Regions from separate parts of the Aminobacter sp. LjRoot7 genome, predicted to be linked through region 2. Evidence: predicted binding sites of a transcription regulator. Region 2 holds the regulator's gene; the other holds the start of a gene.
The links. Region 2 encodes LexA, which represses DNA repair genes until DNA is damaged. Its sites were predicted from a motif close to TGTTCNNNNTGTGTTCNG; they were not measured.
Positions count from the first base shown of each region.

Region 1: the regulator LexA is predicted to act here: its motif matches at 9,092-9,109, upstream of ACSQ3E_RS19725 (helicase-related protein).

Region 1 is NZ_CAXUPX020000007.1:143,663-154,766, reverse strand. It holds gene ACSQ3E_RS19760 (amino acid ABC transporter substrate-binding protein) at 176-949, shown strand; gene ACSQ3E_RS19755 (amino acid ABC transporter permease) at 1,143-1,823, shown strand; gene ACSQ3E_RS19750 (amino acid ABC transporter ATP-binding protein) at 1,820-2,593, shown strand; gene ACSQ3E_RS19745 (cysteine hydrolase family protein) at 2,619-3,176, opposite strand; gene ACSQ3E_RS19740 (CarD family transcriptional regulator) at 3,914-4,498, opposite strand; gene fdxA (ferredoxin FdxA) at 4,858-5,196, opposite strand; gene ACSQ3E_RS19730 (RNA-binding S4 domain-containing protein) at 5,345-5,728, opposite strand; gene ACSQ3E_RS19725 (helicase-related protein) at 5,734-8,976, opposite strand; gene aqpZ (aquaporin Z) at 9,719-10,408, shown strand; gene ACSQ3E_RS19715 (beta-ketoacyl-ACP reductase) at 10,478-11,104, opposite strand, start outside.
Region 2 is NZ_CAXUPX020000003.1:263,731-274,834, forward strand. It holds gene ACSQ3E_RS10845 (LpxI family protein) at 1-368, shown strand, start outside; gene lpxB (lipid-A-disaccharide synthase) at 365-1,528, shown strand; gene gltA (citrate synthase) at 1,631-2,920, opposite strand; gene gltX (glutamate--tRNA ligase) at 3,105-4,532, opposite strand; gene ACSQ3E_RS10865 (ComEC/Rec2 family competence protein) at 4,993-7,299, shown strand; gene lexA (transcriptional repressor LexA) at 7,507-8,223, opposite strand; gene ACSQ3E_RS10875 (molybdopterin molybdotransferase MoeA) at 8,330-9,535, opposite strand; gene moaC (cyclic pyranopterin monophosphate synthase MoaC) at 9,536-10,018, opposite strand; gene trpC (indole-3-glycerol phosphate synthase TrpC) at 10,020-10,829, opposite strand; gene trpD (anthranilate phosphoribosyltransferase) at 10,834-11,104, opposite strand, start outside.

The DNA of each region.
Region 1 (11,104 bases), on a different contig from region 2:
GTCTCGGCGAATGTTCCGGGGTGGCCGACGGCTATCATGCGATACGGATTCACATTCCAGTATTACGCCATATTTGAAATTTCATTCCTTATGCGGGAGGCTGGCTTCTGACAGATTGCCGCCAATCACAACTTTCCCGGCCAGCAAGCCGGGCACAAAATCGGGATCACACAAAATGAAGTGGTTTAAGTCGCTGGCCGTTGCCGCAACGATCCAGCTCGCAGCCGTCGCCGCCGGCCATGCCGGTGAAAATCTCAATGAGATCAAGGCGGCCGGCGTGTTCAAGATCGGCACCGAGGGCACCTACGCGCCCTTCACCTATCACGACGCATCGGGCGCGCTTGTCGGCTTCGATGTCGAGATCGGCAAGGAAGTCGCCAAGCGCCTCGGCGTCAAGGCCGAGTTTCTCGAAGGCAAGTGGGACGGCCTGATCGCCGGCATCGACGCCAAGCGCTACGACGCCGTCATCAACCAGGTCGGCATCACCGAGGCGCGCAAGGCGAAGTACGACTTCTCCGATCCCTACATCGCTTCGAAGGCCGTGCTGATCGTCAGCGGCAAGAACGAGGACATCAAGGGCTTCGCCGACCTCAAGGGCAAGAAGTCGGCCCAGTCGCTGACCAGCAACTTCGGCAAGATCGCCGAGGCCAATGGCGCCGAACTCGTCGGCACCGACGGCTTCGACCAGTCGATCCAGCTGGTGCTCAATGGCCGTGCCGACGCCACGATCAACGACTCGCTGTCTTTCTTCGACTTCAAGAAGCACAAGCCCGACGCCGACGTGAAGATCGTCGCCGAAGAGGCCAAGGCGGACTTCTCGGGCGTCATCGTGCGCAAGGGCGAGCCCGAGCTGGTCGAGGCGATCAACAAGGCGCTGGCCGAGATCAAGGCCGACGGCACCTACAAGAAGATTTCCGAGACCTATTTCGGCGCGGACGTCTCGCAGTAGCGGCATTGCCCCCTCAGGCGGCGCCCGACGTGGCGACCGCCTGAACGGCACTCATTTTCCACCTCTCATTTTTTCCCATGAACTTGCCCGGAAAATCTGCGATTTTCCGGGCAAGTTGTTTTGTGCTGATGGAGCATCCTTTGCGCGTCCTGACGGGACTCGCGGCGCTCTATTGTGGAAGGGATCACTCATCTTGCCCCACTGGCTTCAATTGATGCTGGACTCGCTCGGCCCGCTATTGTGGGCCGCGCTCGTTTTTACAGCCCCCCTAACACTGCTGTCCTTTGCCTTCGGCCTGACGGTCGGGCTGGGTGCAGCCCTTGCCCGCCTGTTCGGGCCCGCCTGGCTGTCGGCGATCGTCCGCTTCTACGTCTGGATCATCCGCGGCACGCCGCTGCTGGTACAGCTGTTCCTGATCTTCTACGGCCTGCCCAGCATCGGCATCGTGCTCGACGCCTTCCCGGCGGCCCTGATCGGCTTCACCCTCAATGTCGGCGCCTACTCCTCCGAGATCATCCGCGCCGCCATAAGCTCGGTGGCCAAGGGGCAATGGGAGGCGGCCTATTCGATCGGCATGACATGGTCGCAGGCGATGCGCCGCACGGTCCTGCCGCAGGCAGCGCGCGTCGCGGTGCCGCCGCTGTCGAACACCTTCATCTCGCTGGTCAAGGACACGTCGCTGGCTGCGGCCATCACCGTGCCGGAGATGTTCCAGGCGGCACAACGCATCGTTGCCACCACCTATGAGCCGCTGATCCTCTATGTCGAAGCAGCCATACTCTATCTCGCGATGAGTTCGGTGCTGTCCTCGCTGCAGGTCAGGCTCGAGAAGCGGCTCAACCGTTACGGCGGCTTCCTGGAGGCGCGGTCATGATCGGACTGTCCCACATCATCAAGCAGTTCGGCGACAATGTCGTGCTCAAGGACGTCTCGGTCGAGATCCGCGAGGGCAGCGTCACGGCCCTCGTCGGACCTTCGGGCGGCGGCAAGAGCACGCTGCTGCGCTGCATCAACCTCCTGGAGATCCCGACCTCCGGCACCGTGCGCATCGGCGACGACACGCTCGAATTCCGCCCCGGCCATCGGGTCGCCACCAAGGCGATCCAGCAGCTGCGGCGCCAGACCGGCATGGTGTTCCAGAATTTCCAGCTGTTTCCGCATCGCACGGCGATCGAAAACGTCATGGAAGGGCTGGTGACCGTGCTGAGATGGCCGGAAGCCAAGGCACGCGAACGTGCGCTGGCGCTGCTCGACAAGGTCGGCATGAGCCACAAGGTCGATGCCTGGCCGGCGACGCTATCGGGCGGACAGCAGCAGCGCGTGGCCATCGCACGCGCGCTGGCGCCGTCACCCAAGGTGCTGTTGTGCGACGAGCCGACCTCGGCCCTTGACCCGGAACTGGCGCAGGAAGTCGTCGACGTGCTCGGCCAGCTGGCGCGCGAAGGCACGACCATGGTGATCGCCACGCACGACCTGCGCCTGGCCTCCAAGATCGCCCATGAGGTGCTGTTTCTGGAAGCGGGCTCGGTGGTCGAAAAAGGTCCGGCGAACGAGGTTTTCGGCAATCCGAAGCACGAGCGCACCAAGCGGTTCATCGCAACGATCACGCATCAGCACGAGCACGGCAAGGGCGGCGAAGGCTAGGCCTCGCCGCTGTACCAAGTGATAGTCAGAACGAGATCTCCACGGCCGGGCGGACATCGACCACGGCATCGCCGGCGCCAAAACCGTCGAGCGTTTCATTGTGGTGGGCAACAATGTCGGCATAGGCAAGATTTGCCGAGTCGGCGGTCGTATGGCCGTCGGCGACAAGCGTGACATCGTAGCCGAGCGACACGGCGCGCCGCACTGTGGTGTCGACGCAAAACTGGGTCATGCAGCCGCCGACGACAAGGTGCGAGATGCCAAGCTCGCCCAGACGGGCGCCCAGCTCCGTCTCGTGAAACGAGTCCGAGCTTGCCTTGCGAACAAGAATGTCGCCGGGCTGCGCGGCCAGCTCCGGCCGGACTTCCCAGCCTTCTGTCCCGACCGCCAGGCGGTGACCCGCGGGGCCGTCATGCTGGATGACGATGACCGGCACGCCTGCCGAACGCGCCTTGTCCTGGAGATTGCGCAGCCTGCCGATCGTATCGTCGAGCGCGGCCTCCAGCAGCGGCTGCCGTTCCCGGGTGCCCTTGCCTCTCAGGATTGCATTTTGCACGTCGATGATAAGAAGCGCTTTGCCCATCTGCCGTCTGTCCTGAAGCGATCGTGTTTGGTCTCGATACAGCAAAACGGTTCGGTTCAGTAGCGACTTTCAAACGAAACACTCGCCCGGCGAGGCTCACCTTCTGGACCGTCACCAACGTTGCAAGGTCACGTCATGGCTCACATTTTGGACCGTCCTCACAGCGGCCCGATCACGGCATGGATCCCCGGGTCTGCGCAGTTCGCTTCGCTCCTGCTTGCCCGAGGATGACGAAGGCACTTTGACCTTCGGCTAATCTCAAAGAATGGCGCTTGGCCGAAACTTCTGACGATAGCCGGATGACGGCCGGTAACGGGCGGGCACGACCACCAGAGCAAGGCGACCAGTGGATAAGCTGGCGAGCCGGAGAGCCGGAGAGCCGAGCATGGACCATCGACACTGGTTGCCAACCTCCAACGTCGGCGACTAGCTGCGAGCCACCATGCCATCGTCATCCTCGGGCGGAGCTGGAGCGAAGCGAACTGCGCAGACCCGGGGATCCATGCCGTGACCTGGCCATTGGGGTTACGGTCCAGACATGCCTGCATCGCTCCAACGGAGGCTGCAGCCAACGAACGCTGCGGCGTGCAACGAGCCAAGTGCCCACGCAGCAGAACGCTTCACGCATCCTATGCGCACGACGCACGGCGCTTCCTGTCCGGCGCACGCCGCCTGTTCCACAAACAAAAAAACCCGGCCAATGGCCGGGTTTTTCATAACTGAACTGAGAAGCCCTATCAGGCAGCTTCTTCCTGCTCGGCGTCGGCTTCTTCGTTGTCAGCCTTGGCGCCGCGCTTCGGACCCTTGTTGAGGTTGGTCTCGATGAGACGGACAGCCTCGGTCTCCGACAGGCGGTTGACCGCTGCCAGCTCGCGCGCCATGCGGTCGAGCGCTGCTTCATAAAGCTGGCGCTCGGAGTAGGACTGCTCTGGCTGGTTGTCGGCGCGGTAAAGATCGCGCACGACTTCGGCGATCGAGATCAGGTCGCCTGAATTGATCTTCGCATCATATTCCTGGGCGCGGCGCGACCACATGGTGCGCTTGACGCGGGCGCGGCCCTGCACGACCTTCAAGGCACGCTCGACATAGTCGGTCTCCGACAGCTTGCGCATGCCGATGGACGTTGCCTTGGCGACCGGCACCTTGAGGCGCATCTTGTCTTTCTGGAAATCGATCACAAACAGCTCGAGCTTGTGTCCCGCCACTTCCTGCTCGTCGATCGATACGATCTGGCCGACGCCGTGCGCCGGGTAGACAATGTACTCGCCAGTCTTGAAACCGTGACGTGCTGCGGATTTCTTCTGCGGGATGGAAGTTGCCATACGCCCTGAACTCCTTCTTGTGACACCGGCCCGCCGAGGCCGGTTGATCGGGACGGTCGCAAAACGCGACCTTCTGCCGCACGACAATCGACCCCCAATCGGAAGAGCCTGGACCAGCAAACCGCAAAATGTTGCGACCGCCGGGCCCAGATTACTCTGGTCCGGATTAGGGTTGTCACCTTTCAGTGAATTAGGCTATGCGCCATAAATCGACGTTGTGTCATCGGCATGTTGGGCTAGCTCTAACACAAAAAGTCGGAAGAATCAAGATTTTGCTGCATACGCGAACAATCTGCCGCGTCAAGAGTCGACGCCGGCTCTCAATCCAACGATCTAGCGCCATTTAGGGCGCGCTACCCTCAGTTGCCTTCGCCAGGCTCGGCCGAAAAGAACTTCTCGAACTTGCCTTCGACGCCGTCAAATTCCTTGGCGTCTGCCGGAGGTTCCTTCTTGGCCGTGATATTTGGCCATTTTTCGGCATATTCGGTGTTGATCTGCAGCCATTTGTCGAGCCCCGACTCAGTGTCGGGCTTGATCGCGTCGGCCGGGCATTCCGGTTCGCAGACGCCGCAGTCGATGCACTCGTCAGGATGAATGACGAGCATGTTCTCGCCTTCATAGAAGCAGTCGACCGGACAAACCTCGATGCAATCCATGTATTTGCATTTGATGCAGTTGTCGGTGACGACGTAGGTCATGAAGCAGGCTCCGGGACTTCCCGTATTTTGTATCTTTCGGGTGAGGTACCCCCTTTGCGGAGCCGTTGCAAGGGCGGCTATTCCGCGCAGAAGCCTGTTGGCGAAACGCAATTCTCAACTTGGCTGCCGCGGCTCCAAAGGCTTTGCTTCAATGGTCCCGCAGCCTGTCGGTGGCGCGCCGTTCCTTCTTGGTCGGACGGCCGCTGCCAACCTCGCGCAGCGGCGGCTTGGCGTCGGGCGGCGCCTGGTCCTTCGGCGTGGGTGCCGGGGAGATGTCGTCGTAGAGTTTGCGCGCTTCCTCGGCCGGCCCGCGCCGCTCGCCAGCGAGCAGAACCTTATAGACCAGGATGCGGCGATCGAGCGTGATCGTCAGCACGTCGCCTGTCTTGACGATGTCGGAGGCCTGGCTGAGCTTCTGGCCGTTGCACCTGACGCCGCCCGATTGCGCGAGCTTGGCGCCAAGTGAACGAGATTTGACCGCACGCGAGAAGAACAGCCATTTGTCGATGCGCTGTCTTCCCTCGCCGGACAAGGCGTTTACTTCTTGAGCTGGTCGCGCAGCGCGGCGAGCTTGGCGAAGGGCGAATCCGGATCGATGCGCACCGGACGCTCCTCGCGCGGCTTCGGCTGGAAGGCGGGCTTGCCCTTGGAGCCGTTGCGGTCGCCGCCGTGCCTTTCGCCCTGCGGACGCTCGCCACGGCCACGGTTGTCGGGACGTCCACCCTCACCCTGCGGCTTGCCGCCAGGCTTGCGGTCGAAGCGCGGACGACCGCCTTCACGGTTTTCTCCGCCCTCGCGTCCGCCATTGCGGTTGCCTTCGCCTTGACGGGCGGCAGGCGCGCCGGCGGCACGCTGCTCGCGCTGGCCACCGCGCGGGCGGTTGTCCTGGCGATGACGCGGACGCTGTTCGAAGCGGCCCTGGCGCCACAGCAGGATCGGCTTGGGCTCTTCGGCAGGCTCGGCTGTCGCAGGCTGGGCCTCAGTAGCCGTGGCCTCGACGGCTACCGCTTCCGACTGCGCTTCGGCTTCGGCCGCAGGCTCAGCAACGGCTTCGGCTTCCTCGGCAGGTACAGCAACAACCTCGGCTTCGGCGACAGGCTCAGCAGCCACTTCGGCCACAGGCTCTGCTGCAACCTCGGCAACGGCGTCCGGCGCCTGCTCGGCATCCGCAGTCTGCGCGACTTCGCCAAATGCTTCCGCGGAAACTTCGGTCGCCTCGCCGGCAGCAGCGGCAGCTGCTGCAGCCTTGTCAGCCTGCGCCTTGGCCACCGCCTCGCGCGTGGCGGCGTCGATGGTCTCGAGCTTGTCCTTGACCTCGGCAGCCGGCTTCGGCTCGGCGCGATAGCCGAGACCCTTGAGGATTTCTTCCATGTCGTCGCCGGTGGCGCCAAGGATCGACATCATCTGCGGCGTGACGATGAACGAGCTGCCGTCATAGGCACCGTCCGGACGCGCGCCGATGCCCTGCTTCCAGGCGAGCGCCGGGCGGATCAGGTCGGCGAGGCGCTCGAGGATATCGACACGCACAGCGCGGCGGCCGAGATTGCGAAAGCCGGCAAGCTTGTAGAAGCTCTTGTCGAAAGCCTGGTCGATGACGACGGAGGTGCGGCCAGCGGCAAGCGCATGGACGACATCGCCGAAGCCCGGCTTGTCCTTGCCGTCGTTCTTGAGTGCCCAGAGCAGCGTCACCAGACCCGCCGGCGCCGGCTTGATGAGCGCGGGCACGAAGACATGGTAGGCGCCGAAGCGCACGCCGAGGCGACGCAGGGCCGCACGGCCTTCCTGATCGAGTGACTTCACCTCTTCGGCGATGTCGCGACGGTTGATCAGACCGAAATTCTCAACCAGCTGGAAGGCGATGCCGCGGCCGATGCCGGAAAGCTGTTCGGCGGCCTTGAGATCGACGAGCGGCTTGAGCAGCGACTCGATCTGGAAATTGACGAAACGGTCGGCGCGCGCCGCGACCTTGTCACGGGCCGGGCCCGTCAGTTGTTCGTCGGCAAGCAGCACGACGCGCGGCTTGAGCGCGTCCTCGCCCTCAACGAGCGTGCCGATCGGCGCGCCGATCCAGCGTAGCACGCCATCGGAGCCAAGCGCGATATCGCCATTGGGCGACGCCGAGAAACGTTCGGCGCGGGAATCGAATTCGGTGGCGAGCGCCTTCTGGGCTGCCGTGCGCACAGCCTTGGCGTCTTCTCCACCCGCGCTCTGGTCGGCGGTGAAACGGAACCCTTGCAGTTCGCCGACGTGATGACCCTCGACGAGGACAGTTCCGGACGGGCTTATTTCGGCTTCAAGCATAGTGTTTTCTCTAAGGCGGCGCATGAGGACGGAAGTCCTGCGGTCTACAAAGCGTTTCGTCAACCGCTCATGCAGTGCATCCGACAATCTGTCTTCGATGTTTCGCGTTTTTTCTTGCCAGTGTGCCGGATCGGCAAGCCAGCCAGGGCGGTTTGAGACAAAAGTCCAGGTCCGGATCTGTGCGATCCGGTGGGAAAGCGTGTCGATGTCGCCTTCGGTGGAATCGGCGCGGCGTACCTGCTCGGCCATGTAGTTTTCATCGACATGGCCGTTGCGGGCGAGATCGTCATACATCGAGGCGATGAGGTCAGCGTGCTGGGCCGGAGCGATCCTGCGGTAGTCGGGCAGCGCGCATGTCTCCCACAACAAGGCGACGCGTTCGCGGTTGGTGGCGAGCGAGCGGATGTTTTCGTCGCGCGAAAGATGTTCGAGCGCCTGGGCGTCGACCGCTGGCAGCGCACGCGTCAAGCCTTCGACGGGCGCCACCGTGTCGATCGAACGCTTGAGTGTGTCGAGGCTGGCGAAGTCGAACTGGGCGGTGCGCCACTGCAGCACCTTCACCGGTTCGAAATCATGCCCTTCGATCTTCTCGATCAGTTCTTCGTCGAACGGATCGACCTGGCCGGTGACGCCAAAGGTGCCGTCGCGCAGATGGCGCCCGGCACGACCGGCGATCTGGCCAAGCTCGGCAGCGGTCAGCTGGCGATATTGATAGCCGTCGAACTTGCGGTTCTGGGCAAAGGCAACATGGTCGACATCAAGATTGAGGCCCATACCGATGGCATCTGTGGCAATCAGGTAGTCGACGTCGCCGGACTGGTAGAGCTCGACCTGGGCGTTGCGGGTGCGAGGGCTGAGCGCACCGAGCACAACGGCGGCACCCCCCTGCTGGCGGCGGATGAGTTCGGCGATGCCGTAAACCTCGTCGGCCGAGAAGGCGACGATGGCCGAGCGGCGCGGCAGCCGCGTCAGCTTCTTGGAACCGGCATAGGCAAGATGCGACAGGCGCGGCCGGGTGACCACAGACACGCCTTTCAGAAGCTTCTGCAGGATGCCGTGCATGGTGGCGGCACCAAGCAACAGCGTTTCCTGCCTGCCACGCAGGTGCAGGATGCGGTCGGTGAAGATATGGCCGCGCTCGAGATCGCCGGCGAGCTGAACCTCGTCGATGGCGACAAAGGCGGCGTCGGTCTGGCGCGGCATCGCCTCGACGGTGCAGACCGAGTATTTCGCACCAGCCGGCAGGATCTTCTCCTCGCCGGTGACCAGCGCGACCTTGTGGGCGCCGACCTTCTCGCAGAGCCGGCCATAGACCTCGCGGGCAAGCAGCCTCAGCGGCAGGCCGATGATGCCGCTTTCATGCGCGACCATGCGCTCGATGGCGAGATGTGTCTTGCCGGTGTTGGTCGGCCCAAGGACCGCTGTCACATCGCGACCCGACAGGATCAGGGGGTCATTCTGCTTGAAGTGGACATTCATTCTAAGGAACCGCCCTCGGCGCCGGGACCACCCGGCGTTGCGCCGCTTTCACGACGACTGGACACATAGGGATTTGCGCGGCGAAGCGAAAGCGGAATGTTCCAGATTTAAGAGATGGAACGAGTCTGGAACGAATCAGCGACGAATCACTGACTCCGGCAGATTCAGGTTTTGTTCACCCCAACATATAGATTTTGCTCTGGCAAGCCGCACCACATGCAGATTCTCTAAAGTGGCCCGTTTCATGCTTTAGCGCGCTGCTGTTAACCTTTGCCGGCCAAGCGCCGGAACGGCCTTTTATGCTCGGTGCAAAATAATGATTTTGTTGATGTTTCCTACCTCCAGGTTAACACGGGGAAGGCTGGCGGACGGCATTTCGTTAAGATTTGAACCAAATGCGGAACGAACAGGCGACGAATCACTGATAGGACAAGTTTCCTGATTTGTTCACCGCTAGATGTTGTGCCTGCCCTTGCTGATCCACCGATTATCCACCGGGGAGTCACAGGCTTGCCCACAACAGCCTCTCGGGCGCGTTAACCTTTGCGTGCCATAGCGGCACATACCGATCCGAGCAAAAATATCTGTGATTGCATTACGTTAAGGGAACTACACCCGTTGTGCCCGGCGCCGAGCCGTGTCTCCATCCCAGACGTTGAGTCTGCGCGGCGGGGGTTGCCCAGGCGGGGCCTCCGGAAAATGCGGCGCACCACGCAGGCGCACGACATCTGGAGGGAAGATCATGTCCAAACGTCTATTCGCCGAGTTCCTCGGCACATTCTGGCTCGTCTTTGGCGGCTGCGGCAGTGCCGTGCTTGCTGCTGCGTTTCCCGAACTCGGTATCGGCTTTGCCGGCGTTGCGCTGGCATTCGGCCTGACCGTGCTGACCATGGCCTATGCCGTCGGCGGCATCTCAGGCGGCCACTTCAACCCCGCGGTCTCGGTCGGCCTGATGATGGCAGGGCGCTTCGAAGCCAAGAACCTGGTGCCCTATGTCATCGCCCAGGTCGTCGGTGCTGTCGTCGCCTCGACGGTTCTCTACCTGATCGTCAGCGGCAAGGCCGACTTCGCCGGCATCGGTGGCTTCGCGACCAATGGCTATGGCGACGCTTCGCCCGGGAAATATGGCCTGACCTCGGCACTGATCATCGAAGTCGTCCTGACCTTCATGTTCCTGATGATCATCCTGGGCTCGACCCATGGTCGCGTGCCCGCCGGCTTCGCACCGATCGCCATTGGCCTGGCGCTGACGCTGATCCACCTGATCTCGATCCCGGTGACCAACACCTCGGTCAACCCGGCCCGCTCGACCGGCCCAGCACTGTTTGTTGGCGGCGTGGCCCTGCAGCAGCTCTGGCTGTTCTGGGTTGCCCCGATCGTCGGCGCGGCAATCGCCGGCATCGTTCACAAGGCGATGTTCGAAAAGGACTGAGCCTGCATCGGGCAGACGCGAAAACGGCGCCTTTCGGCGCCGTTTTCTTTTCCAGCAAAGCAGTGTGAATCAGACGAAGTACTGTCCGCCATTGGCGCTCAGTGTCGCCCCGGTGACGAAGCCCGACTCTTCAGAAGCCAAAAACACCACGCAGCGCGCAATCTCTTCCGGCTCGCCGAGCCGTCCGACGGGGATCTGGGCGATGATCGATTCACGCACCTTCTCGGGAACCGCCATCACCATCTCAGTGGCAATGTAGCCCGGGCAAATGACGTTGACGGTGATGCCCGCGCGCGCACCTTCCTGAGCAAGCGCCTTGGTGAAGCCGATGTCGCCGGCCTTGGAAGCCGAATAGTTGGCCTGGCCGGCCTGACCCTTCTGGCCGTTGATCGACGAGATGGTGATGACGCGACCGAATTTGCGGTCGCGCATGCCGCTCCACAGCGGATGGGTCATGTTGAAGGCACCGTTCAGGTTGGTGTCGATGACTTCCTTCCACTGCTCGCGCGTCATCTTGTGGAACATCGAGTCGCGCGTGATGCCGGCATTGTTGACCAGCACCGAGACAGGGCCGAGGTCGGCCTCGACCTGCTTGATGCCGGCCTCGCAGGCGTCGTAGTCGGCAACCGACCATTTGTAGACCGGGATGCCCGTCTCGGCCTTGAACTTCTGCGCAGCTTCGTCATTGCCGGCATA
Region 2 (11,104 bases):
CGCGTATGATAGGAGCGCTTGATATCGGCCAGGCCGCGGTTGCCATCGGCGGGCGTGCCATCGCGCTTGAAGGTATCGAGGGCACCGACCTGTTGCTCGAACGTGTGCGTGATCTGCGCAACAACGGCCGCATCGCCGGGCGCAAGCGCGGCGTCTTGGTGAAATGCGCCAAGCCGAACCAGGAATTGCGCGCAGACTTGCCGACCATCGGCCCGGCAACCGTCGATGCAGCGCATGCGGCAGGGCTTGCCGGGATCGGGATCGAGGCCGGGCGGTCGCTGGTGCTCGACTATGGCGAGGTTGTCGAACGCGCTGACAGGCTCGGCCTCTTCGTCATCGGCCTGTCCGACGAGGGAAACGAGCGATGAGCCAGCCACCGCTCAAGATTGCCATCGTCGCGGGCGAAGAATCGGGCGACCTGCTTGGCGCGGATCTGGTGCAGGCGCTGCAGCGTTTGCGCGGGCGCGAGATCAGGCTTGTCGGCACTGGCGGCCGGCATTTGCAGGACCTTGGCCTTTCGCCGCTGTTTGACGCCAGTGAGATCGCCTTGATGGGGCTGACGGCAGTCGTTCGCGACCTGCCGCGCCTGATCAGGCGGATCGGCCAGACCGCGCGGTTCGTGGCTGCAGAAAAGCCCGACTGCCTGATTACCATCGACAGCCCGGATTTTTCCCTGCGAGTCGCCAAGAAGGTGCGGGCGCTCGATCCAAGCATTCCCATTGTCCACTACATCTGCCCGAGCGTCTGGGCCTGGCGTCCGGGGCGCGCCAAGGCGATGAAGCCGCATGTCGACGAGGTGCTGTGTATCCTGCCGTTCGAGCCGGCCGAACTCGCGCGCCTGGGGGGTCCGCACGGTACCTTCGTCGGTCATCGCCTGACGACCGATCCGGGCATAGCCATTGCTGCGGCGATGCAGGAGGGCAAGTCTGCACCGACGTCTGACAGCGAGAAGACGCTGCTGCTTTTGCCGGGATCGCGCCGCAGCGAAGTGCGCAGCCTGATCGGCCCATTCGGTGAGACTGTCTCGATCCTGCGCGAGCGTGGTCGTCGCCTGCGCCTGCTTTTGCCGACGGTGCCGCATGTCGCTAGCCTCGTCGAAGAGGCCGTTTCCAGCTGGCCGCAAAAGCCGGAGATCATCCTCGACCCCCAGCACAAGTGGCAGGCCTTCGGCGAGGCTGACGCTGCCCTGATCGCATCGGGAACTGTATCGCTGGAACTCGCGCTCGCCGGCGTGCCAATGCTGTCGTCCTACAAGCTCGACACGCTGGCTCGAATGATCCAGAGGCTGGTTACGGTGTGGAGTGCTGCACTGCCCAACCTGATCGCCGACAGGCCGGTCGTGCAGGAAAACTACAACGAGTATGTGCGCCCGCAATGGATGGCGCGCTATGTCGAAGGCCTGTTCGAGGACGGCTCCCTGCGCCGCTGGCAAAAGGATGGCTTTGCCGAAATCGTCAGGCGCATGGCGACCGAACGGCCGTCAGGTGAGATTGCAGCCGAAGCGGTTCTCAAACACATCGTGAAATGAAAAACACCCGCCAAGGCAATGGCCTGGCGGGTGTTTTTCAAGTCGGCTGCAGCCTCAGGCTGTACAGCGCCGCGTGCCCGAATGGACGCGGCGCTGCAAGGCTTAACGCTTGGCGATTGGCACGTAGTCGCGCTCGGTGGCGCCGGTGTAGAGCTGGCGCGGACGGCCGATCTTCTGGCGCGGATCCTCGATCATTTCCTTCCACTGGGCGATCCAGCCGACGGTGCGGGCGAGCGCGAACAGCACGGTGAACATGGTGGTGGGGAAGCCCAGCGCCTTCAGCGTGATGCCGGAGTAGAAGTCGATGTTCGGGTAGAGCTTCTTTTCGATGAAATACTCGTCGGTCAGCGCGATGCGCTCAAGCTCCATCGCGACGTCGAGCATCGGATCGTCCTTGATGCCGAGCTCGCCCAGAACCTCATGCGTGGTCTTCTGCATGATCTTGGCGCGCGGATCGTAGTTCTTGTAGACGCGGTGGCCAAAGCCCATCAGGCGGAACGGATCATTCTTGTCCTTGGCGCGGGCGACGAATTCCGGAATGCGGTCAACGTGGCCGATCTCGGACAGCATGTTGAGTGCCGCTTCATTGGCGCCGCCATGTGCCGGGCCCCACAGGCAGGCGATGCCGGCGGCGATGCAGGCAAACGGATTGGCGCCCGACGAGCCGGCGAGACGCACGGTCGAGGTCGAGGCGTTCTGCTCGTGGTCGGCGTGCAGGATGAAGATGCGCTCCATCGCGCGCGCCAGCACTGGATTGACCTTGTATTCCTCGCACGGCACGGCAAAGCACATGTGCAGGAAGTTGGCCGCGAAGTTCAGCTCGTTCTTGGGGTAAATGAACGGCTGGCCGATGTGGTACTTGTAGGCCATCGCAGCGATCGTCGGCATCTTGGCGATCAGGCGGATCGAGGCGACCATGCGCTGGTGCGGATCGGAGATGTCGGTCGAGTCGTGATAGAAGGCCGACAGCGCGCCAACCACGCCGCACATCACCGCCATCGGGTGCGCGTCGCGGCGGAAGCCGGTGAAGAAGCGCGACATCTGCTCGTGCACCATGGTGTGGCGCGTGATGCGGTAGTCAAAGTCGTCCTTCTGCGCCTTGGTTGGCAGTTCGCCGTAGAGCAAGAGGTAGCAGACCTCGAGGAAGTCGCCGTGCTCGGCTAGCTGGTCGATCGGGTAGCCGCGGTGCAGCAGCACGCCGGCGTCGCCGTCGATGAAGGTGATTTCCGATTCGCAGCTTGCGGTGGAGGTGAAGCCCGGGTCGTAGGTGAAGGCGCCCGTCGTGGCGTAGAGCGATGCGATGTCGATCACATCCGGTCCGACCGTTCCGCCGCGGACCTTGAACTCGTGGGTCTGGCCGCGGAACTCCAGTTTGGCGGTCGAATCAGTCATCGCATACTCCTTAGTGCTGAGTTGCCGCCTTGCGCGGCGCAATCGTCATAACAAGGCAACCCATTAGGCCCGGAACGCTTGAACTCGCTTCCCAGCTTTCCCGCTGCTTTCAAATTGACCTGTTGCCGCAATGTTGCACCGCAATAGCCTCATTTCAATGCAAAACTAGGAAAGCACTGCTGACCTAATCGATTTGATCAAAAATGCGGGCTAGACTTTCGTCGCGCCCTAGAACGGCGAGCACGTCGAACACGCCGGGAGAGGTGCTCTTGCCCGTCAGGGCGGCCCGCAAGGGCTGCGCCACGCCACCCAATTTCAGGTTTTCGCGGCCGGCAAACTCGCGGATCGCGGCTTCTGCATTGGCTGCCGTCCAGTCGCCGGCGGCAACCGTTGCGAGCGCTGCGTGCGCGCCCCTCAGTATGTCCTTGGCCGGGCCGGCGAGTAGGCCGGCAGCCTTCTCGTCGAGCGGCAGCGGGCGCTGGGCAAACAGGAAGCCCGCGCCGTCGGCCAGTTCGATCAGTGTCTTGGCACGCTCCTTGAGGCCTGGCATGGCGGCAAGCAGCTGTGCCTTGCGCGTCTCGTCCAGTCCGCCGAGGATGGCATCGCCACCGGGCAGATAGGGCAAGGTGGCGACGAATATGTCGAACAGATTCTTGTCGTCCATCTGGCGCATGTGGACGCCATTCAGGGCCTCGAGCTTGGCAAAGTCGAAGCGCGCCGCACCCTTGTTGACGTCCTCGATCTCGAACCAGCTGATCATGTTTTCGATGCTCATCACCTCGTCGTCGCCATGGCTCCAGCCGAGGCGGGCGAGATAGTTGAGCAGCGCCTCGGGCAGATAGCCCATGGCGCGATAGGCATCGACGCCGAGTGCGCCATGGCGCTTGGACAGTTTTGCGCCGTCCGCGCCGTGGATCAGCGGGATATGCGCCATCACAGGCACGTCCCAGCCCATGGCGTTGTAGATCACTGTCTGTCGCGCGGCGTTGGTCAGGTGGTCGTCGCCGCGGATGATGTGGGTGACGCCCATGTCGTGGTCGTCGACGACCACGGCATGCATGTAGGTCGGCACGCCGTCCGAGCGCAGGATGATGAAATCGTCGAGATCCTTGTTGGGAAAGCGTACGTCGCCCTGCACGCGGTCGAGCACCAGCGTCTCACCTTCCTGCGGCGCCTTGATGCGGATGACCGGCTTGACGCCAGCCGGCGCCTCGGACGGGTCGCGGTCGCGCCAACGGCCGTCATAACGCGGCGGCTTGCCCTCGGCGCGGGCCTTCTCGCGCATCTCGGTCAGCTCTTCCTGCGAGGCGTAGCAATAATAGGCCTTGCCCATGCGCACGAGCTCCTCGGCCACCTCGCGATGGCGCGGCGCACGCTCGAACTGCGAGATCGGCTCACCCTCCCAGGTCAGGCCGAGCCAGGTGAGGCCCTCGAGGATCGCGGCCGTTGCGGCGTCGGTCGAGCGCTCGCGGTCAGTGTCCTCGATGCGCAACAGCATGGTGCCGCCGGTGTGGCGGGAATAGAGCCAGTTGAAGAGAGCGGTACGTGCGCCACCAATGTGCAGATAGCCGGTGGGCGAGGGGGCGAAGCGGGTGACGACAGGCATGGCGATTTCCAAGGGAGGCAGGGCGCTTGGCCGAAAGCCGGCGGCGCATGGCGTTTGTGTGCGGTTGATGTAGCATAGAAGGTCTGGGGCGCAAGGGGCAGGCCCGATGGGCGACCGCGTGCGGGAGGGGCAAGCCGGTCACAATCCGGTGGTCGAGGCCAGCGAGCGCGACTTGCTGACCGTTCCAGCCGCGCCTGCCGTTGTCTGGACGCAGCCTGCGGCACCCGAACCCGACTCTGCCTTTGCCGCCGGCGCATCGCCGTCACAGTCACGGAACCTGTCCTTGCTGCGACGAGGATCGCAATTGCTGTCCGGCCATCGGATCACTGGACGATCTGCCCTGGCTGCGATCGAAACGGAACTCGACCGTGGTGCCGCATTCCTGCTTCTTCCGGTTTTTCTGGCAGCCGGAGCCCTGGCGTATTTTGCGCTTCCAAGTGAGCCGGACCTAGCGCCACTTGCTGTGATGTCTGCGGTTCCGGCCATGCTCGCTTTCGCCACACGCGGACAACGGCTTCTCCACCATGCACTCGCCGCTGTCGCTGCCTGCATGCTCGGCATGGCGGTTGCAAAGTTTGAGACGGAGCGCGTGGCGACGAAGATGCTAGGCGCCGAAATCTCGACGGCCATCACCGGTCGCGTCGTTGGGATCGACAATCTGGACAACGGCAGGGTGCGGCTCACACTCGACGTCCTTTCGACCGCGCGCCCGGTGTTGCGTTATGCCCCCGAGCTGGTGCGGCTCACCGCGCGCAAGCTTCCCCAAGGTGTCATCGCATGGTCTGTGGTGACGGGCTATGTCAGGCTGATGCCGCCATCCGGGCCGGTGCGTCCGGGCAGCTACGACTTTTCCTTCGAAAGCTATTTTGACGGCATCGGGGCCAGCGGCTTTTTCATGAAGGGGCCGGAACTCGCTGAAACCACGCAGCCATTCTCGGCCAGTGATCGCGCTTCTGCTGCGATAGAAAACGCCCGGGGAAAAATAGCCCAGCGTATCCGCGACCGCATTGGCGGGCCGGAGGGCGAAATCGCGGCCGCATTGGTCGTCGGCGTGCGCGGCGGCATTCCCGAGGACGTCAACGAGGCGCTGCGGCGTACCGGCCTCTATCACATCATCTCGATCTCGGGCCTGCATATGGCCATGGTCGCGGGCACCGTCATGCTTTTGATGCGGCTGTCCTTCGCTACCGTTCCCGCCTTCACCTCGCGTCGGCCGGTGAAGAAATACGCCGCAGGTGCGGCGTTGCTCGCCACCGGCGGTTATCTGTTTATCTCAGGCGCCGAAGTCGCGGCGCAGCGCAGCTTCATCATGCTGGCGGTGATGCTGACGGCAGTGCTGTTCGACCGCGCGGCGCTGACAATGCGCAATCTGGCGATCTCGGCCGTCGTGGTTATCCTGATCTCGCCGCATGAGGTTGTCGGACCGAGCTTCCAGATGTCGTTCGCCGCCACCGCTGCCCTTGTCGGTGCCTATGCCTGGTGGTCGGACAGACGGGAAGAGCAGGCGTTGCCGGTTGGGCAGAGGTCGCTGCCATCGAAGATCTGGCGCTGGCTTGCCACGGTCGCGGTCGGCCTCGTCGCCACCTCGCTGATTGCGGGGCTTGCGACCAGCGTCTTCGGCGCCTGGCATTTTCAACGGGTGTCGCCGCTCAGCCTGTTCGCCAATCTGGCGGTCATGCCGCTGGTGTCGGTCCTGGTCATGCCTTTTGCCGTCATGGCTGGCATCTTCATGCCACTCGCCCTCGACGGCATTTTCCTCGACACGATGGGCGTTGGCCTGAACGCGATGATTGGTGTCGCCACCTGGTTCTCCGAGCGCTCGCCAGTTGATGCGGTCGGGCTTGTCTCGCCGCACGCTGTGCTGTTGCTCACCGCAGCACTCGTCATCGCGTCGACGGCGACGACCTGGCTGCGCGCCGCAGCAGTGCCTTTCGCGGCCCTTGGACTGATGACGGTCGTGGAAACGGAAACGCCCGACGTTCTCGTCTCGGAAGATGGCCGTCTCGTCGGCGTGCCGGTTGGCGACGGCAAGCTTGCCGTCAATCGTGCCAGGCCAAACCAGTTCACAGTCGACAACTGGCAGCGCGCGCTGGTGTCGGAGACACTCGTTGCGCCAGAGCGTTCTACGACGACTGCTGTTGACGGCGCGGGCAGTTCGCCCAGCGAGACCGGCTCCGAGCCAACTGGCGAAGCAAATACTCCTGGTCCGGAAGTCGGCAAGCAAGAAACAGGAGAAGCAAGAATCTCCGGTACGGAAGCCGGCAAACAAGCGTCTGGCGAAGCAAATGCATCCGGTGCGGATGCCTTCGTCTGCGGCAAGGGGCTGTGCACGGTTCAGCAACCAGGAGGTGCACGGATCGTGCATGCGGCGAATACTGCTGTCGCTGCGCGTGCCTGTGCAAGCGCAGACCTCATCGTGGTCGACGATGCCACGGCAAGCGACGTCTGCCCAGGCGTGGCGCCAACCGTACTCAGCAAGCGCGAGCTGGCGCGTCTTGGCAGTGCGTCGATATTCATTACGCCTGAGACAGAAAGCGGAGATCGGACGGTCGAGATACGCCACGCCGTGGCGGAACAGTATCGCCCGTGGCACGCCCAGCGCCAGTTCTCACGCGAGGCGAGGGGCCTGCCGCCCTACAAACGGGCCGAGAGGCGCCCAAAGGTACCTGCCGAGGCAACCACGTCGCACCCGAAGTCATCGACTGCGGCAGCCACGGTGCGTCCGAAGACGCCAATAGCCGCCGCATCGGAGTCGCCGGGAACTGCACGATAGCTAGTGCAGATCAGTCAGGCTTCAGATTGCCAGATGGCAGTGAGAGAATGATCGGGCCAAGAGCCCTCCCATATCCCATGTCGCAAAGCCTGTTCCGCCTCGGGGCACCACATATGGTCTGCTCGACAATCTGCGGGGCTTGACGACCTCCGCTACACGGTCCTGTTCATAAGACCGCGCCGTTTCAGCCTGCTGTCGCAGAGAAATTCAGTAGCGGCGGATCAGTCCGACAAGCTTGCCCTGCACCTTGACCCTGTCGGGTCCGAAGATGCGGGTTTCATAGGCCGGATTGGCGGCTTCAAGCGCGATCGAGGCACCCTTGCGCCGGAAACGCTTGAGCGTTGCCTCTTCGTCGTCGACGAGTGCCACGATGATCTCGCCGGGATTGGCCGTGGTCGAACTGCGGATGACGACAGTGTCGCCGTCGAAGATGCCGGCCTCGATCATCGAGTCGCCTTTGACCTCGAGCGCGTAGTGCTCACCGCCCATGATCATGTCTGGCGGCACCGCAATCGAATGCGTCTTGTGCTGGATGGCGTCGATCGGCACACCGGCGGCGATGCGTCCCATCACAGGGATGGTAATGGCCGAGCCAGCGTCGTCGTCATTGCCCGCCGACATGGAGCGCGAGGGTTCAGGCTTGCGGCCGAGGCTGCCCTCGATGACGCTGGGCGAAAACTTCTTCGCCGCGTTGAGCCCAGGTGCGATCGAGTCGGGCAGGCGCAGCACTTCGAGCGCACGCGCCCTGTTGGGCAGGCGCCTGATGAAGCCACGTTCTTCAAGCGCCGTGATCAAGCGATGGATGCCGGACTTGGAGGCGAGGTCGAGCGCTTCCTTCATCTCGTCGAAGGAGGGCGGAATGCCTGCCTCCTTCAGCCGCTCGTGGATGAATAGCAAAAGCTCGTGTTGTTTGCGCGTCAGCATCGCCACCCCCGAGGAATCAGAAGAAAAACAAACCCAGAACAAACACTATATGTTCCAGTTGTGTTCCGCAACTGTTGATATTTCGTGAAGGGTAGAGGTCGCTGGTTCAGCGCAGCATCATCACCTGGCAGGCACTGCCGGCTTCAACAGCTGGAGCGAAGGGGGCGCGCACGATGGCGCAGTTGGCGTCGGCCAGCGTACGCAGCATCGAAGAGTCCTGGATCAGGTATGGCGTGACGATGAGCCCGTCGGCAGTTTCGCTCGCGATCGCGCGGACGAAGTCCTGGCGCAGGTCATTGGCCGCCATCGCCCTGTCGAGAACGCCCGTGCGCATGTCGGGCGAATAGGAACGTCCACCGAGCTTCGCCACCAGGGGCTTCAGGAAGATCTGCGAGCAGATCAGGCTGGCGACCGGATTGCCTGGCAGGCCGACACAGCGGCTGGCGCCGAGCCGACCGAACATCAGCGGCTTGCCCGGGCGCATGGCGATTTTCCAGAAGTTGAGGTCCATGCCGAGTTCGGTCAGCACACGATGGACGAGATCATGGTCACCGACCGATGCGCCGCCCAGCGTGACGATCACGTCGGCGTCCGCTGCGAGCGCCTTCGCCACCAATGCGGCGATGGCATCGGTGCGGTCGGCGGCGATGCCGAGATCGAGCACGCGCGCGCCGACAGACTGGACGATGGCCGCGACGCCATAGGCGTTGGAGGCAATGATCTGGTCGGGTCCGGGATTGCTGCCAGGCGGCAACAGTTCGTCGCCGGTGGCGATGATGGCGACCAGAGGCGCGCGCACCACGTTGACGCTGGGATGATTGGCAGCCGCGATCAGCGAGAGCGCTGCCGGGTCGAGCACGCGCCCGGCATCGAGAATGAGGTCGCCCTGCTTGAAGTCGAGACCCCTGGCGCGGATGTTACGGCCGGCAAGCGTCGGCTCGACCACCTCGATCTCGCCATTGCCGAGATCGCGAACGTTTTCCTGAATGACGACGGTATCAGTGCCTTGAGGCACCGGTGCACCAGTGAAGATGCGGACGCACTCGCCTGGACCGACGGTACCAGTGAACTGCTTGCCGGCGGGTGCCTGGCCAATGACCCTGAGTTGCGCCGGCAGCGAGGCGATGTCGGCGGCGCGCACGGCGTAGCCGTCCATGGCGGAGGCATCAAAGGGTGGCTGGGTGCGGAGCGCATGCAGCGGTGCCGACAGCACCCGCGCTGATGCCTGGGCGAGGCCGACAGTTTCCGTGCCGCGCGGTTCGGCGCCGTCGAGCAGGCGCGCCAGGGCGTCGGCGACGGGCAGCAGGGCCATCTATTCCGCCGCCTTGTAGTCGCCAGACTTGCCGCCGGTCTTCTCGACCAGCCGGATGCCGGAGATCACCATGCCGCGGTCGGCGGCCTTGGCCATGTCGTAGATGGTGAGACAGGCGACCGAGGCTGCGGTCAGCGCCTCCATTTCGACGCCGGTCTTGCCGGTCACGCGGGCAAGTGCCGTCACGCGCAGACCGGGCAGGGCCTCGTCAGGCTCGATCTCGACTGAAACCTTGGTCAAAAGGATCGGATGGCAGAGCGGCACGAGCTCATGCGTGCGCTTGGCTGCCATGATGCCGGCGATGCGGGCGGTGCCGAGCACGTCACCCTTCTTGGCGTTGCCTGACAGGATCAGCGCCAGCGTTTCCGGACGCATGATGACATGGCCTTCGGCGATCGCCGTGCGTGTCGTCTCGGCCTTGTCGCCGACATCGACCATGTTGGCCTCACCGGTGGCGCCGATATGGGTGAGGGTGGTTGCCATGTCAGGCGCTTGCCAGGGCTGCGCCATCGAGCAGCGCGCGCGTCGCCGATGTCACGTCGGCCTGCCGCATCAGGCTTTCGCCGACGAGGAAACTGGAGATGCCGGATTTCTGCAGGCGCTGGCAGTCGGCATGGGTGAAGATACCGCTTTCGCCGACCAACAGCCGGTCGGCCGGCACCATCGGCGCCAGGCGCTCCGACGTGTCGAGACTGACCTCGAAGGTGCGCAAATTGCGGTTGTTGATGCCGAGCAGGCGCGACTGAAGCTTCAGCGCGCGCTCCGTCTCTTCCTCGTCATGGACCTCGACAAGCACGTCCATGCCGAGTTCGAACGCCTCATCCTCGAGCCGCTTGGCATCGTCGTCGCTGAGGCTCGCCATGATGATCAGGATTGCGTCCGCGCCCCAGGCACGGGCTTCGTGCACCTGGTAGGGTTCGAACATGAAATCCTTGCGTAGCGCCGGCAAGTCGCAAGCGTCGCGCGCGGCGGTCAGGAATTCGGGTGCACCCTGGAACGACGGCGTGTCGGTCAGCACCGAAAGACAGGCAGCGCCGCCATCGGCATAGGCCCTGGCAAGTGCCGGCGGATCGAAATCGGGGCGGATAAGGCCCTTGGACGGGCTCGCCTTCTTGATCTCGGCGATCAGGCCGAAGCGGCCATCATGACGCCTGGTTTCGAGGGCTGCGAGGAAACCGCGTGGCTTCGTGACGTCGCGGGCGCGCGCCTTGAGCTCGGCGAGTGGCAGCAACGCCTTTGCTGCTGCGATCTCGTCGCGCTTGTAGGCTTCGATGCGGCGCAGGATATCGGCCATGTCTTTATCCGTTCGAAACGGCGACCAGGCGGTCGAGCACAGCCTTGGCGCGGCCGCTGTCGATCGCCTCGGCGGCCAGCGGCACGCCTTCGCCGATCGTCGCTGCCTTGCCGGCAACCACCAGGCCCGCGCCGGCATTCATCAGCACCGTGTCGCGATAGGCACCCTTGGCACCTTCGAGAACGCCGCGCAGGGCAACCGCATTGTATGCGGAATCGCCGCCACGCAGTTCTTCGCGCGTGTGCTTGCTGAGGCCGACCTGTTCGGGCGTGAGC